DNA from 2 places in the Acinetobacter sp. FY731 genome. Region 1 is predicted to be linked to the other one. Evidence: predicted binding sites of a transcription regulator. Region 1 holds the regulator's gene; the other holds the start of a gene.
The links. Region 1 encodes PhoB, which activates phosphate uptake and scavenging genes when phosphate is short. Its sites were predicted from a motif close to TGTCATNAANCTGTCATAA; they were not measured.
Positions count from the first base shown of each region.

Region 2: a site for PhoB is predicted at 5,905-5,923, ahead of AC5YC8_RS04865 (inorganic phosphate transporter). Genes of this name have one in related genera too.

Region 1 is NZ_JCAKNB010000002.1:342,647-350,924, forward strand. It holds gene AC5YC8_RS03775 (LLM class flavin-dependent oxidoreductase) at 1-1,205, shown strand, start outside; gene AC5YC8_RS03780 (SDR family NAD(P)-dependent oxidoreductase) at 1,265-2,095, opposite strand; gene AC5YC8_RS03785 (autotransporter outer membrane beta-barrel domain-containing protein) at 2,310-4,667, opposite strand; gene AC5YC8_RS03790 (TetR/AcrR family transcriptional regulator) at 5,179-5,823, shown strand; gene phoB (phosphate regulon transcriptional regulator PhoB) at 6,065-6,775, shown strand; gene phoR (phosphate regulon sensor histidine kinase PhoR) at 6,785-8,143, shown strand; gene asd (archaetidylserine decarboxylase) at 8,191-8,278, opposite strand, start outside.
Region 2 is NZ_JCAKNB010000003.1:150,975-159,252, forward strand. It holds gene AC5YC8_RS04840 (FepA family TonB-dependent siderophore receptor) at 1-264, opposite strand, end outside; gene nfuA (Fe-S biogenesis protein NfuA) at 432-1,070, opposite strand; gene AC5YC8_RS04850 (rhomboid family intramembrane serine protease) at 1,231-1,848, shown strand; gene AC5YC8_RS04855 (DUF7710 domain-containing protein) at 1,915-2,211, opposite strand; gene AC5YC8_RS04860 (hypothetical protein) at 2,626-4,176, shown strand; gene AC5YC8_RS04865 (inorganic phosphate transporter) at 4,239-5,858, opposite strand; gene metH (methionine synthase) at 6,399-8,278, shown strand, end outside.

The DNA of each region.
Region 1 (8,278 bases):
GTTTATCTGTAAGTTGGAGCCATGGATCTTCAAAAAATTCGAACACCATAGGTTATACAGACAAAGCTGTTGGCTTTGAACCTGTGACATTATTTGCAGCCATTTCTGCTGTCACTCAAAATATCGGTTTTATTGCTACAGCATCCACCACTTATGAAGATCCATATTTACTTGCACGTAAATTTGCATCTTTAGATCATATTAGCAAAGGCCGTGCTGGATGGAATGTTGTAACAACTGGTGCAGCAGATACTGCTCGAAATTTTAATATTGACAGACACCCTGACCCTGCTTCACGTTATGAACGTGCTGAGGAATTTATTGAAGTTACTCAAAAACTTTGGGACTCATGGGAAGACGATGCTTTCAAATACAATAAAGAAACAGGACAGTTCTTTGAGGTTTCACAAAGCCACGAACCATTGCATAGCGGCAAATATTTTAATGTTCAAGGTGCTTTGAATGTGCCACGGCCACCACAAGGCTATCCTGTAATTGTACAAGCAGGTCAATCTGAAGCTGGTCGTGAACTTGCCGCAAAATACGCAGAAGTCATTTTTACGTCCCAACAAAGTTTAGAAGATGCCCAAGCTTTTTATCGTGATGTAAAAGGTCGTTTAGTAAAATATGGTCGCCATGCCGATGACATTAAAATCATGCCTGGCGTTTCGATTTTTGTTGCAAAAACTGAAGAAGAAGCTCAAGCCAAATATGACCTTTTAAATAGTTTAATTTTACCCGATGTTGGTCTGGGCTTACTTTCAGGATTATCGGGCGGTATCGACTTATCTAAATATGATTTAGATGCCCCCTTCCCTAAAATTAGTGATACCGACTTAACTTTCTCAAGCCGTCAACAGCTCATGATTGATATTGCTAAAGCGCATAATTTTACCATTCGTCAACTTTATGAATATATCGCTTCGGCACGTGGTCACTGGACGCTAATTGGTACACCTAAACAAGTCGTTGACCAACTACAAACATGGTTTGAAAATGAAGCTGCTGATGGCTTTAATGTACTACCACCATCTACGCCTGCAGGCTTAAACGATTTTGTTGAATTTATAGTGCCTGAATTACAACGTCGAGGTCTGTTCCGTACAGAGTATGAAGGCACAACTTTACGTGAGAATTTAGGTCTAAAACGTCCTGAAAATCAGTATGTCATTGCAAATCATCTGCAAAATATCGAAGCATCTTAATTTATTTAAATCATTCAAAAAAGCCTGCACATGCAGGCTTTTTATTTTTTTAATTTTAATTATTTTTTAGATTTACTCGCAAATTCAATGACTTTTTGATAGCCCGTTGGAAGTAAGCGTTGAAGTAAATCTAAGACTTTTGCATCATTACCAATAAGTAAACGACGCTTATCTTTTTTTACCGCTTCTAAAATTTGGCGTGCTGCTTCTTCAGGTGGACAACGTAATAATTTATTAAATGACTTTGTCGATTTATCAGGATTAATGCCCAAGGTTCTCAGACTATCATTCTTTCGTGCTGAATTGGCAATATTGGTTCGAATACCACCAGGATGAACACATAATGCACTTACACCACTATTTTCCATATCCAATTCTTGACGCAATGATTCTGTAAAACCGCGTACCGCAAATTTTGTTGCATTATATGCAGATTGTGTCGGCTGTGCCGTTAGACCAAATAGACTAGAAATATTAACAATATGACCATCGCCTGTTTGCTTAATCAATGGTAAAAACTCTTTAGTGCCATACACTACCCCCCAAAAATTAATATTTACAATCCACTCAAGCTCTTCATACGATGCACCCTCAACAGTGGATGCCAAAGCTACACCGGCATTGTTGAAAATCATATTCACAGAACCGTGATCTTTCACCGTTTCTTCTGCCCACTCTTTCACTGCAATACGGTCAGACACATCTAATTTTTTAATCGTGATCCGCACATCACTTTCTTTGAGCTTTTCAACTGTTTCAATTAAGCCTTGCTCATTTACATCGCTTAAAGATAAATGACACCCCTCTTTTGCCAATAAAATTGCAAGCTGTTGACCAATACCTGAACCTGCACCTGTAATAGCTGCCACTTTGTTTTTAAAATTTTTCATTACTTATCCTTTAAGCTAAGCTTAAGCAGTAGAGATATCATATATTTTTAAATTTTAAATATAGTATTCTGAAATCATCAGTATGCTTAAATATATTTATGACAATATGTATTGTCAATTTTTAATGTTTTATTTGTTATATAAACCTTCTCAAATAAAAAGAGGAAATTCCTTAGAAATTTCCTCTTTATTTTAGGTTTTTAAATTCAGGTACTTAAAAGTTATAACGAATACCAATATTTGCATGCATTGGTGTTTCCACTTTAGAGCCTTTTGCATAGTTCATTTCTGAAAAAGCATTAAATGTTTTATTTACCTGCACATTTAAACCCAAACCATATTTCACTACATTACCTGAGAAGTTTGTTTCAAACTTATTGATATCATTTATAAACACATTATTACTATCAATAAATTCATGACTCCAAGCTGCTTTTATGTAAGGAGAAAGCAGACTATTCGAAATAATAAAATCCTTACCTAAATGTATACCCACCTCAGAAGCCAATGATTTTTGTGTGCCAATATCAGCCTTCATATCATTATTTAGATTTACTGATTTTGCTTGTGCTTGCACATAAGAAAGTCGAATGAATGGCTCTACCCATGTATCATTTTTAAAGCGATTGTTAAAACCGCTTTCTACTGCACCACCCCAAACATTCTGATTAAAATCACCTGAAATAGATTGACCATTCGTTGATCGTGCACTTAAATCATTTGAGAATCGGTTGTACTTCAACGTACCATCTACATACAAACCACTATCATGAAAGTATGTTCCATATAAACCCACACTATAGCTATTAAGATTACTTGTACCACCACGTGCATGTTTTACATCTGCATTACCATAACTCGCAAAACCACCTACAAATGCCTTGGCATCTTTATTGATTTCAACTTGTCGATCAATACCAAATTCTGTTCCCCATTGTTCTAATTCAAACTGAGTAATGCCTGTAGAAACTTTATTTTTCGTACCAGTCGCACGCGTCCAAATACCTGCAGCACCCTCATTACCTTTCAAGGTACCTTTTCTAAAACGTAAATTATTCAATTCGTTATTAAAAGCAAAAAGTGCAGCGCTTCCTAAACTCGAAACTGCATCTACACCTGGTGTCGTTATTTCATTGCCATTGTCATCAAGTTTACTTGCTAGATACCAAATTTGACCATTTGTATCATCACGATTTCTAAGCTCGTATATATATGTACCGCCATCAACCGCATTAATGTTTAAACCGTTAATATTTGCGAGTTCAAAATCTGCACCTTTACTCATATCTGTAATTAAATCTAAGTTTTTATCTAATGGATTTGTAATTTCTGCACCTGAGTCTGCTACAGAAACTTTATGTTGACCTGTACCATTTTGAATCGTCAGATAGTCTCCTCGACCATCAGCAATTGACGTATTAAAATGAAAGTGCTGATTTCCAGAAATTTGATTGATATTTAATCGAGCAAACATTGTTTCACCAGTGGTTACATTTTTATTGGATTTAAACATAACCATACCTTGCCCCGCTAACTCACCAACATGACTAATTAAAGCGTCAGTTTCTCCCGCTAAAATAACGACTTTAGACGATGTATCATTTAATTTAACAGATTCAACAATGGCTTCCTTTCCAGCTTGAGCAGCAACAATTTGTAACTGACCATGATCATAAATTTCCGTCAAACCTAATAGCTTACCCTCAGAGTTAATCCATGAAATAGCCTTATCATGTATCGTTACATCTTGTGCCGTAGCATTGGTAAAAATATTTTGCACACCCTCTTTGTAAAGCTCTACACCTTGTGCAGTCCCTGTTGCTAAAATATTTTGGACACCACCGTTAATCACAGTATTGTTCGCTATTGCATTGTCCCAAATTGACTGATTTCCGCTATGAATAATGGTGTTATTTACAACAGATTTTTCTAGAACATATTGCTCGCCACTGTTAAGAATAGTGTTATTGGCTGTTGAGCCAGACATCACATTTTGTCGACCACCATTAATGACTGAATTGAAAGACTCACCTCTATTTTGTAAATACTCAATCCCCCCTTGATTAATGACTGTGCCTTTCGATTGCGCATCTAAATAGACATATAACTTTCCACCATCATTGACTGTATTATTTAATGATTGACTTGGATCTTCTGGGTGAGCATTAGAATAAACATAAACTAATCCACCTTGGTTAATTTCAGAGTTTTCTAAGGTTCCACCTGTAAATACACGAACTAATGCACCATCATTAACGACAATATTAGACCCTTTTGCAGGAACTCCATCAAGATATGAACCACTTGCAATTTGTGGATCTTTACTAATTTCAACAACTGCACCACTATTTACAGTTGAGTCTTGGAAATATCCCAAAACACTGAGTTTCGAACCATTTTCTAAAATAATATTCTTTGCTGTACCTGCATAAGGGTTGTTCCCCCCTGCTGCACCAATTTCAATACAATCACTTTCACCTAGCGTACGATCCTCTAAAGTCTTATCCCCCCAAAAAGAAGCAATTACACCATCTCGACAAAATCCTGCTGCTGAAGCTTGTACAGACGTCATAATTGTTAAGGAAGATAAAATTGAAAATGTTAAAAAATTAAGCTTGGCTTTCACAAAAATTTACCAAATGGTTGAAAATTGCACAAATGTTAAATCTGACAATTAATTATTTCAACTTAATAAAAATATTTTAAAAAATCTGACAAATAGTATTAAATATAATAATTTACATATAAACAACAACTTGAAATCAATATTATTAAAATCACATACTAATTTTATGGTTTTAACCAATTAATTAAAAACATTTGCTAAACAATGTGTAACCATTCATTTACATTTCTATTCGCTATTTTTATTTAAAAGATAAAGTTTATTAAATAACTTTTTTAATTCACTTTTGACGTAATTTTTTAGTTATTTTCTTATAAGTAAATTATAAAACTTGTACTCATTGATCAAAATTCAATTTTTCATTAATAATCTTCTACTCCTTTCAATACAACGCTCATACTTTATTTTGTTAAAATATACTCATACCTGATTCTTCTTTAATTTGAAAAACATTCTTATGACCACGACAAAATCAATAAAGGAAAGACCATTCAAAGGCATATCTCTTTCAGAACGAAAAGCAATTAGATATGAAAAACTAATTCAAGCTGGAATTAAAATTTATGGAACACGCGGTTTCTTCGCCACAACAGTAAAAGATATTTGTTTAGAAGCTAAATTAACTGAACGCTATTTCTATGAATCATTTAAAAAAAGCGAACAGCTTTTTCAAGCTATTTTTTTAAAACTAATTGATGAATTACAAGAAAATATCAAACAAGCAACTGCTACGAATATGAGTGACTCCAAAGCGATGATAGAAGCCTCACTCAGTGCTTTTCTCGACACGCTTTATCAAAATCCTCACATGGCACGTATTATTTATATTGATGCTTTACTTGTGCAAGACCTGCACAAACAATCAACCATACATGACACAATGATGCGCTTTGACCAAATGATTCAACCGCTTTTAACATCAACAAAATGCAATAATGAGCAAACAATAAATGAAATATCACTCATTGCTTCAGGCCTAAATGGTTATGTGACTCAAATTGCGATTCGTTGGGTCATGAACAACTTTCAGCAACCAAAGGACGAAGTTTTATCCGCATGTTTATGGCCATTTTTAGCATTGGTTACAAAAAAAGTAGAATAAAAACATAATTTTTTAGATGATGTAACTTTATATTTCAGTTGAAGTTTAATGTCTAAAATACTGTCATATCGGTGCTTTCAGACTTTAATTTCGTCATAAAACTATCAAAAAAATGTCACATTTTCATTTTAGAATTGTCATATTTTCTATTTTGCAATGATACTGTCATAATTAATCTTTGTAATAAGCCTGTCATAAATACAAAAACGGACAACCGTTTATATTAATAGGGTATTGCGCTGTGAAAGATGACTACATTTTAATTGTTGATGATGAGCTCCCGATTCGGGAAATGATCCATACTGCTTTAGATATGGCAGGTTTTAATTGTCTACAAGCTGAAGATGCTCGCCAAGCGCATCAAATGATTGTCGATCAACGCCCTTCTTTAGTCTTGTTAGATTGGATGATGCCTGGTGGTGTAAGTGGTGTCGATCTATGTCGCCGCTTGAAAAAAGATGAAAGTTTGTCTGAAATTCCAGTCATCATGCTCACTGCTCGTGGTGAAGAAGACCATAAAGTTCAAGGTCTAGATGCTGGCGCAGATGACTATATGACGAAACCTTTTTCTACACGTGAATTGGTCTCTCGCATTAAAGCTGTGCTTCGTCGCTCTAATGCTTTAAGTGGAGAAAAATCAATTGATGCCAATGGCTTACTATTAGATCCTATTAGCCAACGTGTTAGTTTTGGTCCCCATATTTTAGAAATGGGTCCAACAGAATATCGTCTTTTAGCATTCTTCATGACACATCCTGAACGTGCATATACACGCGCTCAACTTCTTGATCAAGTATGGGGTGGAAACGTATATATTGAAGATCGTACAATTGACGTTCATATTCGCCGTTTACGTAAAGTTCTAGAACCTTTTGGTGCAGATCGTTATGTCCAAACTGTTCGTGGAACAGGCTACCGTTTTTCTACGCGAGCAGATGTCGCATTAGGTTAATTATTTTTTATGTACGAACCATATCCTGTCCCAGAAATTGCAAGAGAACATAAAAAGTTTCGATATAGCAGCTTATGGGCATTTTCCAAACAAGACCTAAGACTTCTCGCATTTTTTATCGTGATCGCTGCATTTATCGGCTTGGGAATAGGATATTTTTGGATCTGTATTCTTTGTGCATTTGCTGTGTTCTGCATCATCCAATTGCGTTCACTGTATCTAGTAAATGATTGGATTTCTAATAGACCCTATGATGTTCCACCAAACTTAGGTGGAATTTGGGGTGCACTACTTTTTAATGTCTATCGTGCTCAGCGCCAAGAACGAATCGTACAAGCAGAAATGGTTGGACTAATTGACCGTGCTCAATCGTCACTCGTTGCTTTAGCAGAAGCCGTTGTTCTTATTGATGATAATAATCAAATTGAATGGTGGAATCCTGCTGCAGAAAACTTACTCGGTTTTCAAACACATGATCGTGGGCGTAATATTCTCAGTATTTTACGCCAACCCAACTTCATTGAATATTTTAACCACATAGATGAATCACCAGACGGTTTAAAAATGAAATCTATGGTTCATGAAGATCGTTATGTTCAAGTTAAAATGACTCGTTTTGGTGGTGAAAGTCGTCTGTTGGTAGCTTATGATGTAACACGCATGCATAATCTTGAACAAATGCGAAAAGATTTTGTCGATAATATTTCCCACGAACTTCGTACGCCCTTAACTGTGCTAAGTGGTTATATCGAAACCTTTACAGATCAAGAAGATATCAACCCACGTTGGAAACGTGCATTTGATCAAATGCAATCGCAAACACGTCGTATGAACGCCTTGGTTAATGATTTGCTTTTATTATCACGTTTAGAAAATGAAAAAAGTGTCGCTAAAAATCAAATCATTGAAATGCCAAGTTTAATGAATCAATTATTTGACGATGCCCAAGCTTATAACATCGATTATGGCCACACCCTCAACTTAGATATCGATAGTCATTGTGATTTAATTGGTTCAGATATGGAACTTGCTAGTGCCTTCAGCAACCTCATTACCAATGCTATTAAATACACACCTAAAGGTGGAACAATTACCATTGGCTGGCATGATGATGGCACACATGGTTACTTTACAGTTGAAGACACAGGTATTGGTATAGACCCTAAACATTTACCACGTCTAACCGAACGCTTTTACCGTGTAGATAGTGCACGTAGTCGTGCCACAGGTGGTACAGGCTTAGGACTCGCAATTGTGAAACATGTTCTTATGCAACATAACGCATATTTAGATGTGGAATCTAAAGAAAATCAAGGCTCAGTTTTTAAAGCAGTGTTTCCTAAAGAACGTTTATATCATTTAAGTTAAGCGATAAAAAAAAGCACCTCACGGTGCTTTTTTTATGACTGTATAACTTATACGGTATGACCTAAAGCTTTACCCATTTCAACAGCAGAATTCGCTTTAAATTCAGCATCCCACTGCATTTTATTTTCTTCAAAT
Region 2 (8,278 bases), on a different contig from region 1:
GTTAACACCAGGCATACGACGTATATATTCGGACACATCATTCACTACAGGTAATTCTTCTAATTCTTTTTCCGTAATAATAGAAACACCTAGTGACTGTTTAGCTTGTTCTTCAGCTGTTAAAACAATTTTATCTAGTTTTACATTTTCTTGACTTACTGCTAAATCCTGCTCATTTTTTATTGAATCATTCGCAAAAGCCACTGAATAGGTCACTGTAGATATTGCAAATGCTAATGCTGATTTTATGAATAAACGCGTCATTTAAAGTTAACTCACATAGAATTGAGGAGAAAATATGTAACTTTTCGTAGCGTATTGTATCTGCAAGATAAATAAATGCAAACAATTTTAATAATCATTATCATTTGCATATCTAATATCACATATAAAAAAACCTCCATAACTGGAGGTTTTTACAACTTTAAAACTTATTTAAAGTAAGCACCATCGGCTTGACTGTGGTCTGTTTGATCGACAACACGTGCCAATTCAGGAATATGTTGTTTTAACGTAGTTTCTACACCTTGCTTTAAAGTTACATCAATTGCAGAACAACCTTGGCAACCACCACCAAACTTAAGAACAGCTGTTAAACCATGTTCTTCATCATCTAGAACTTCAACCAATGCACAGTTACCACCATGCCCTTCTAAACCAGGATTAATTTCAGACTGTAAAATATAAGTAATACGTTCTTCCATTGAAGCATCTGGTCCCACACGTGGAACTTTAGAGTTTGGTGCACGGAACGTCAGTTGACCACCAAAACGGTCTTTGTTGTAATCAATGACTGCATCTAATAAATAAGGAATAGATGGAGCATCAACATATGCAGGAAAATCTGGGTATTCTTGTTTGTAATCTGTAGGAAGTACTTCTTCAGGAGCACTATAAGCCATACAACATTCAGCACGTGGTGTACCAGGATTTTCCACAAACACACGCACACCAATACCTGGTGTATTTTGCTTTGCTAATAAATCCGCTAAATACTCTTGAGCAGTTGGAGTAATTAATAAGTTTGGAATTTCTTCTGCAACTGCAGTGCTGGTGTTATCAGTCGACATATCAATATTTCCTCAAGCTGAAGTTGCTATTCTAACTGAAGATGCGGGGTATTTTTTAAAATTCAACTAAATTTGTCGGATTAATTATAAAAGTTCAAAATTTTGATGCATTTAATGGCATTATGAACAATCAAAGAATAAATTCTGATTCTATTTAACTATGCTCGACTTACCTTTTAACCATACTGTAACGATCATCATTATTACTGTGATCATTTCATTCTTAGCATTTTCAAATCAAAACTTAATGAATCGTTTGATTTTTTGGCCACCTGCATTGCAAAAAGGTCAATATGATCGATTCATTACCCATGGTTTTGTACATGCAGATGGAATGCACTTACTTTTCAACATGTTCACCTTATTTTTCTTTGGGAGCATTATTGAAACATTTTATAGACAGTATCTATTCGATTTAGGATTTGTGCTTTTTTATTTAGGTGGATTAATCGCGGCAATTATTCCAAGCTACTTACAGCACAAAAATGATCATCGCTGGGCAAGTCTTGGGGCTTCAGGCGCAGTTTCTGCTGTTTTATTTGCCTATATATTATTTGAACCGTGGAAACTTATTTTTGTATTTTTCATTCCTGTTCCTGCCATTATTTTTGCTGTTCTATACGTAGGATATAGCATTTGGTCAGGGAAAAAAGGCAACAGCAATATTAACCATAGCGCCCATTTATGGGGAGCAGCTTATGGCGTCATCATGACAATAATAATAGAACCTCGTATTATTCAACACTTCATTAATAAACTTTCACATCTTCCATTTTAGAATAGAAGTGAAATACTAATGATTAAAGATCTAAGCAAAGAGATGAAAACTCACCTCTTTGCTTATTTAAGCATTATCTCGCATATTTTGATGGCATAATTTTTCACCATGTTCAAAATGCCAATTTTGCTGATATGCAGATACAAACTTTTCCATGAATGTTGGCGAACGGTCAATTACAGATTTTTCTTTGAAAAACTTACGCTCAATTGCCCAATCATAACAACTTTGATCTACCGGATATTCCGTTAAAATACCGCTTAAATAATTTTTTTGAATCCATTCCGAAGCCAAATCAAAAGATGTAAATACCCCTGATGGCAATCCCATCGATTTGGAAGTAAATAAGTAAATAGATGACATGTGTTACAACTCTAAAAACAAAAAAATAGATTAATTAATGAGCATTATAACAAATGAAATGTGACATAATTCACTTTTTACATAAATACATATTTTTTGTACGTGATTACAACCAAATGTAACCTTGAATGATAATTATTTGAAACTAGATAAATTTTATTTATTTTTTCAAATACGTTCTGAATTATCTATGAAAAATCCTTTTTATCTTTACAGCTTAACTATTACGATAAGGACATCTCATATTACACCTGCAACACCCTTTCTTCTAATACTTGCTTCTTTTCACTTTTATATTTCACAAACTAAAACATAAGATTGAATTTTGGCAGTAAATGCCAACGGTTTATCAAAGCTCCAAGGATATTGTATACATCTGTATATTTAACCTTATTAATATCGAGATATTTTGCAATGTCATCCTCAACTTTAGATGGTCTTCAATTCCCTATTCAAGCCCCTAACACCAAACCCAGTACCTCAAAAACTGGGAGAGAGATTATTGCTGAAGCCCTTTCGACAGTGAATCCAAAACTTTCACATCAAGCAACTCAAGAAAAAAATTGGCATAAAACTTATCCTGAATATTTTAAAGCACTGGTCGAGTCTGGTATTAAAAATACAGATAATCCTATAAAAATTGCTGAATTGGGACTAAGTAAAGCTCACCAATCTTTTGATTTTTATCGACATGGTGAAAAGCATAACTTTAACGATGTGATGCAACTGACAAATCAAAAACTCAACACTTTTATATTTAAAGGTGAAAGTACAGACAATCCTGAATGGTATGTGCCCTATAAAGGTCAGAATCTCCAAGGAAATGCTTTACTTGCTCAAATTCAAACGTGGGAAGAAACAGGTATTGTAGAATCAAGTCATGCAAATGCTTTACGCGATGTGATTGCACATCCTGAATGGTTCGACTTATCTGATCGAACCATGGTTCTGTTTGGTGCTGCATCTGAAGCTGGGCCATTAACATGGTTGTCCAAATGGAAAGCCAATATTGTTGCTATAGACTTACCCAACGAGCGTGTTTGGGGCAAAATTTTAAATACGATAAAAAGTGGTAATGCAACACTTTATGCACCATCTGAAAAATGCTTAGCTACAGATACAAATATCGAAGAGCTAAAAACAAAGCTTGGAGCAAACCTATTAACGCAAACACCTGAAATTGCACAATGGCTCGTTGAAAACCCTAATCATTTAGACTTAGCTGCAATTGCATATTTAGATGGTGAAAAGCACGTTCGGGTTTCTATGGCAATGGATGCAATCATGCAATTTGTGAGTAAGCATAAAGCCAATACAAGTTTAATGTTTATGTGTACACCAACGGATGTTTACGCGATTCCTAAAGAAATTGTAGAAGCAGCTTCAGCTAAGTTTCACAATCGTTCTCAACTTCAAAAAATGCTTTCTAAAGCAGTGTCATCTATTAGTTTAAAACACTTTTTTAAAGAAATTTCTACAGAGCTTTATAGTACCGACAATGGTAAGCAATATGGTATTGCAGATTGTTTAGTGATTGAACAAGGTCCTAACTACGCTCTAGCAAAACGTATTCAACAATGGCGAGCAACCTTAGCAAGACATCAAGGTCAACGTGTCAGTATTAATATTGCCCCATCAACAACAACACATTCAGTCACAAAGAATCCATTATTAAAAGCTGCTTTTAATGGTGCAAGTTTGTTTGATGTTGAAGCATTTGAACCTGCAACAACCAATGCAATTATGGCTGCTTTATGGATTCATGATTTACGTAATACTAAATCTGTAGCTAACCCAGAAGTTAACTTAGATCATCCTTTGGAGTTAATGATGGAGGGAGCTAACCATGGTGGACTTTGGCGAGTTGCCTATTTAGCAAGAACAGCACTTCCTTTTGCTGCACTATATGGTTTTGCAAATGACAAGCTTCCTATTGGAACACTTTTCAACAAAATCAAAAAATAAGGCAAAAAAAATGCTGCGATTAATCGCAGCATTTTTCCGTTCAAACTTTATTTTAAAATCAATTAAAATACTTTTAATAATAACCAGTATAAAACACCCGATAAACAAATCGTTGCAGGTAAAGTAAAGATCCAAGCAGATAAAATTGTTTTTACCATTTTGAAATTCAAACCTGACTTGTTGGCAACCATTGTACCTGCTACAGCAGAGTTCAATACATGTGTTGTTGATACAGGCATACCAAAACCATCTGCAGCTGCAATTGTTGTCATTGCAACAAGTTCAGCAGACATACCTTGGCCATAAGTCATGTGCTGTTTACCAATACGCTCACCAACCGTCACAACAATACGTTTCCAGCCAACCATCGTTCCAAGACCTAAAGCTAAAGCTACAGCTACTTTTACCCAGTTTGGAATATATTGTAAGAATGAATCTAAGTTACTACGATATTCTTTTACAACTTTAGTTTGCTCTTCAGAGAAAGTAGGTAATAGCTCCGCTTTATCTAATCTTTTAAACGCTGTTGTACTTAAATACATATCATTACGTAAGCTAGATACTTCTTTTTCAGGAATATCTTTTAAATCACCATAATGTCCTACACGCTCACCCAAGTGATCTGTAAGACTAGCTAAAGCAGGAACAACTTGGTTATTCACTTCTTTAGTCTGAATATATGTTGTGATAATAGCACGTGCTTTTTCATCAGGAATATCTGAATGATTTGCATAAATAGCGGATGCTGTTTGAGCTGAAAGTTGCTCAAAAGACTGAAGATGTTGTTGATCTAAATTTTTATTCAATGAGTAAGCTAATGGGACACAACCAATCAAAATAAGCATGATTAAACCCATACCTTTTTGACCATCATTTGAACCATGTGCAAAGCTTACACCCGTACATGTGAAAATAAGAATTGCACGAATAAGTGGTGGTGGTGGCTTATTGCCCTCAGGTGGCTGGAATAATTCCATTTGTTTCTTGAAGATTTTTTTTACCAACAAGAATAACAAAGCCGCAAAAGCGAAACCAATCAAAGGAGAGAATAAAAGTGCTTTACCCACTTTCATCACCTGTTCCATGTCTACACCTGATGCACCGCTACCTGAATGCAAAATGTAGTTCATGATACCCACACCCAAAATCGAACCGATTAAAGTATGCGAACTTGATGCTGGAATACCTAAAAACCATGTACCTAAATTCCACAAAATTGCAGAAATAAGCATGGCAAAAACCATTGCAAAACCAGCTCCAGAACCTACATTCATAATAAGTTCTACTGGAAGTAAAGCAATAATACCGTATGCAACAGCACCACTTGCAACCATTACACCAAGGAAGTTACAAAAACCTGCCCACATTACAGCAACTGGTGCAGACAATGCATTGGTGTAAATTACCGTGGCTACAGCATTTGCTGTGTCATGAAAACCATTAACAAACTCAAATCCAAGTGCAATAAATAACGCTGTAGATAAAAGAATAATTGTATATAGACTCAAAGCCGGGACATGAGCCAAATCCACAGATAACTGAACACCAATGTATACAAGTGTTGCAATAATGACAGTTAAAAAGACTGGGACAAAATATTTAGGAGTTGGCACATGAACATTGGTCGACTTAGAAGGAACCGATGGTTGTGCTGAATCAACAGGATTTTGATTTGAATTCATGCAAGCAAATAAAGAGGATGATCAATCCCCTTATTCTTCAATTTAATTATGACAATTATATGACAAAATACTGTCTTATAAAGTCAGTTTTAATGCTTTATTGTTGCAATTTACCCTAAAAAACCAAGATAAATTTAATATTTAATACTCTAAATACAATATTTTAAGTAATTTTATATATTTCATAATCCATTAACCTAAAAATTATACTAAATTGTAACATTCAGCATAAATGATCAAAAAACTAACAACCCGAACTTTTCCAATTATAGTGAACTAGTTTTATGACAAATAAATGAATAATTTATGACACTGCTAAATTCCTTATTTATTTCTTATAAATTACATTTTAATATCCATATTTGAAAAATATAAGAAGACATATCTATTTTTGAATTAATCTTGTATTAAAACAAGTGTTACCCCTTTATAACTTTTTCAAATCATCTATATATGTGTTTCTGAAAGAAAGTTGGCAGAAAACAAAACTTGAATCTGTTAATATTAATCCCGATTTTTATTCGCATTGAGAATGTTTGAATGTCCACACTTGCTACTCTAAAAGAGCTTCTAAGTAAAAGAATTCTTGTGATCGATGGTGCCATGGGTACCATGATTCAACGTCATAAATTAGAAGAAGCAGACTATCGTGGCGAACGTTTTGCAGATTGGGCTTCTGACCTAAAAGGCAACAACGACCTTTTAGTTCTTACTCAACCCCATATTATTCAAGGCATTCACGAAGCTTACCTAGAAGCGGGTGCGGACATTATTGAAACCAATACCTTTAACGGTACTCGTGTTTCAATGTCTGATTACCACATGGAAGATTTGGTACCTGAAATTAATATTGCTGCAGCACGTCTTGCAAAAGAAGCCTGTGCAAAATATTCAACCCCTGAAAAACCACGTTTTGTGGCAGGTGTCATTGGTCCAACTTCACGTACTACATCTATTTCTCCAAATGTGAATGATCCTGCATTCCGTAACATTACTTTTGATGCATTAAAAGTTGATTATATTGAATCGACTAAAGCACTGATTGAAGGTGGTGCAGACATCATCCTCATCGAAACAGTATTCGATACCTTAAATGCAAAAGCGGCGATCTTTGCAGTAAAAGAAGTGTTTAACGAAATTGGCTATGAATTGCCAATTATGATTTCAGGCACCATTACAGATGCTTCAGGTCGTACATTGACAGGTCAAACCGCAGAAGCATTTTGGAACTCAATGCGTCATGCTGAACCCATCTCAATTGGTTTTAACTGTGCGCTTGGTGCAGATGCAATGCGTCCACACGTAAAAACCGTGTCTGACGTTGCCGATACTTTTGTTTCAGCGCATCCAAATGCAGGTTTGCCAAATGCATTCGGTGGTTATGATGAAACCCCTGAAGAAACTGCGGCATTTATTAAAGAATTTGCTGAAAGTGGTCTAATCAACATCACTGGTGGTTGCTGTGGTACCACGCCTGACCATATTCGTGCGATTGCACAAGCGGTTGAAGGCATTACACCACGTCAAATTCCTGACATTGAACCTGCATGTCGTTTAAGTGGTTTAGAACCATTTAACATCACTAAGGATTCTTTATTCGTAAACGTCGGTGAACGTACCAACGTGACAGGTTCTAAAAAATTCCTACGTTTAATTAAAGAAGAAAACTTTACAGAAGCGCTAGACGTTGCTCGTCAGCAAGTTGAAGCAGGCGCACAGATCATCGACATTAACATGGATGAAGGCATGCTCGATTCGCAAACTGCGATGGTACATTTCCTTAATCTGATCGCCTCTGAACCTGATATTTCACGTGTGCCAATCATGCTCGATTCTTCTAAATGGGAGATTATTGAAGCAGGTTTGAAATGCGTACAAGGTAAAGCGGTTGTAAACTCGATTTCTCTGAAAGAAGGTTATGACGAGTTTGTAGAACGTGCGCGTCTGTGCCGTCAGTACGGTGCAGCAGTTATTGTCATGGCATTTGATGAAAATGGTCAGGCAGATACGGCTGAACGTAAAAAAGAAATCTGTAAGCGTTCTTATGATGTTTTAGTCAATGAAGTGGGCTTCCCTTCTGAAGATATTATCTTTGACCCGAACGTGTTTGCGGTGGCAACAGGGATTGAAGAACACAACAACTATGGCGTGGACTTCATTGAAGCAACAGGTTGGATTAAACAAAACCTTCCAAATGCGATGATTTCAGGCGGGATCTCAAATGTATCGTTCTCATTCCGTGGTAATGAGCCTGTACGTGAAGCAATCCATGCGGTGTTTTTATATCACGGCATTCAACAAGGTTTAACCATGGGCATCGTAAATGCAGGTCAGCTTGCGATTTATGATGACATTGATGCCGACCTTAAAGAAGCCGTTGAAGATGTAGTGATGAACCGCAACCAAGGTGAAAGCGGTCA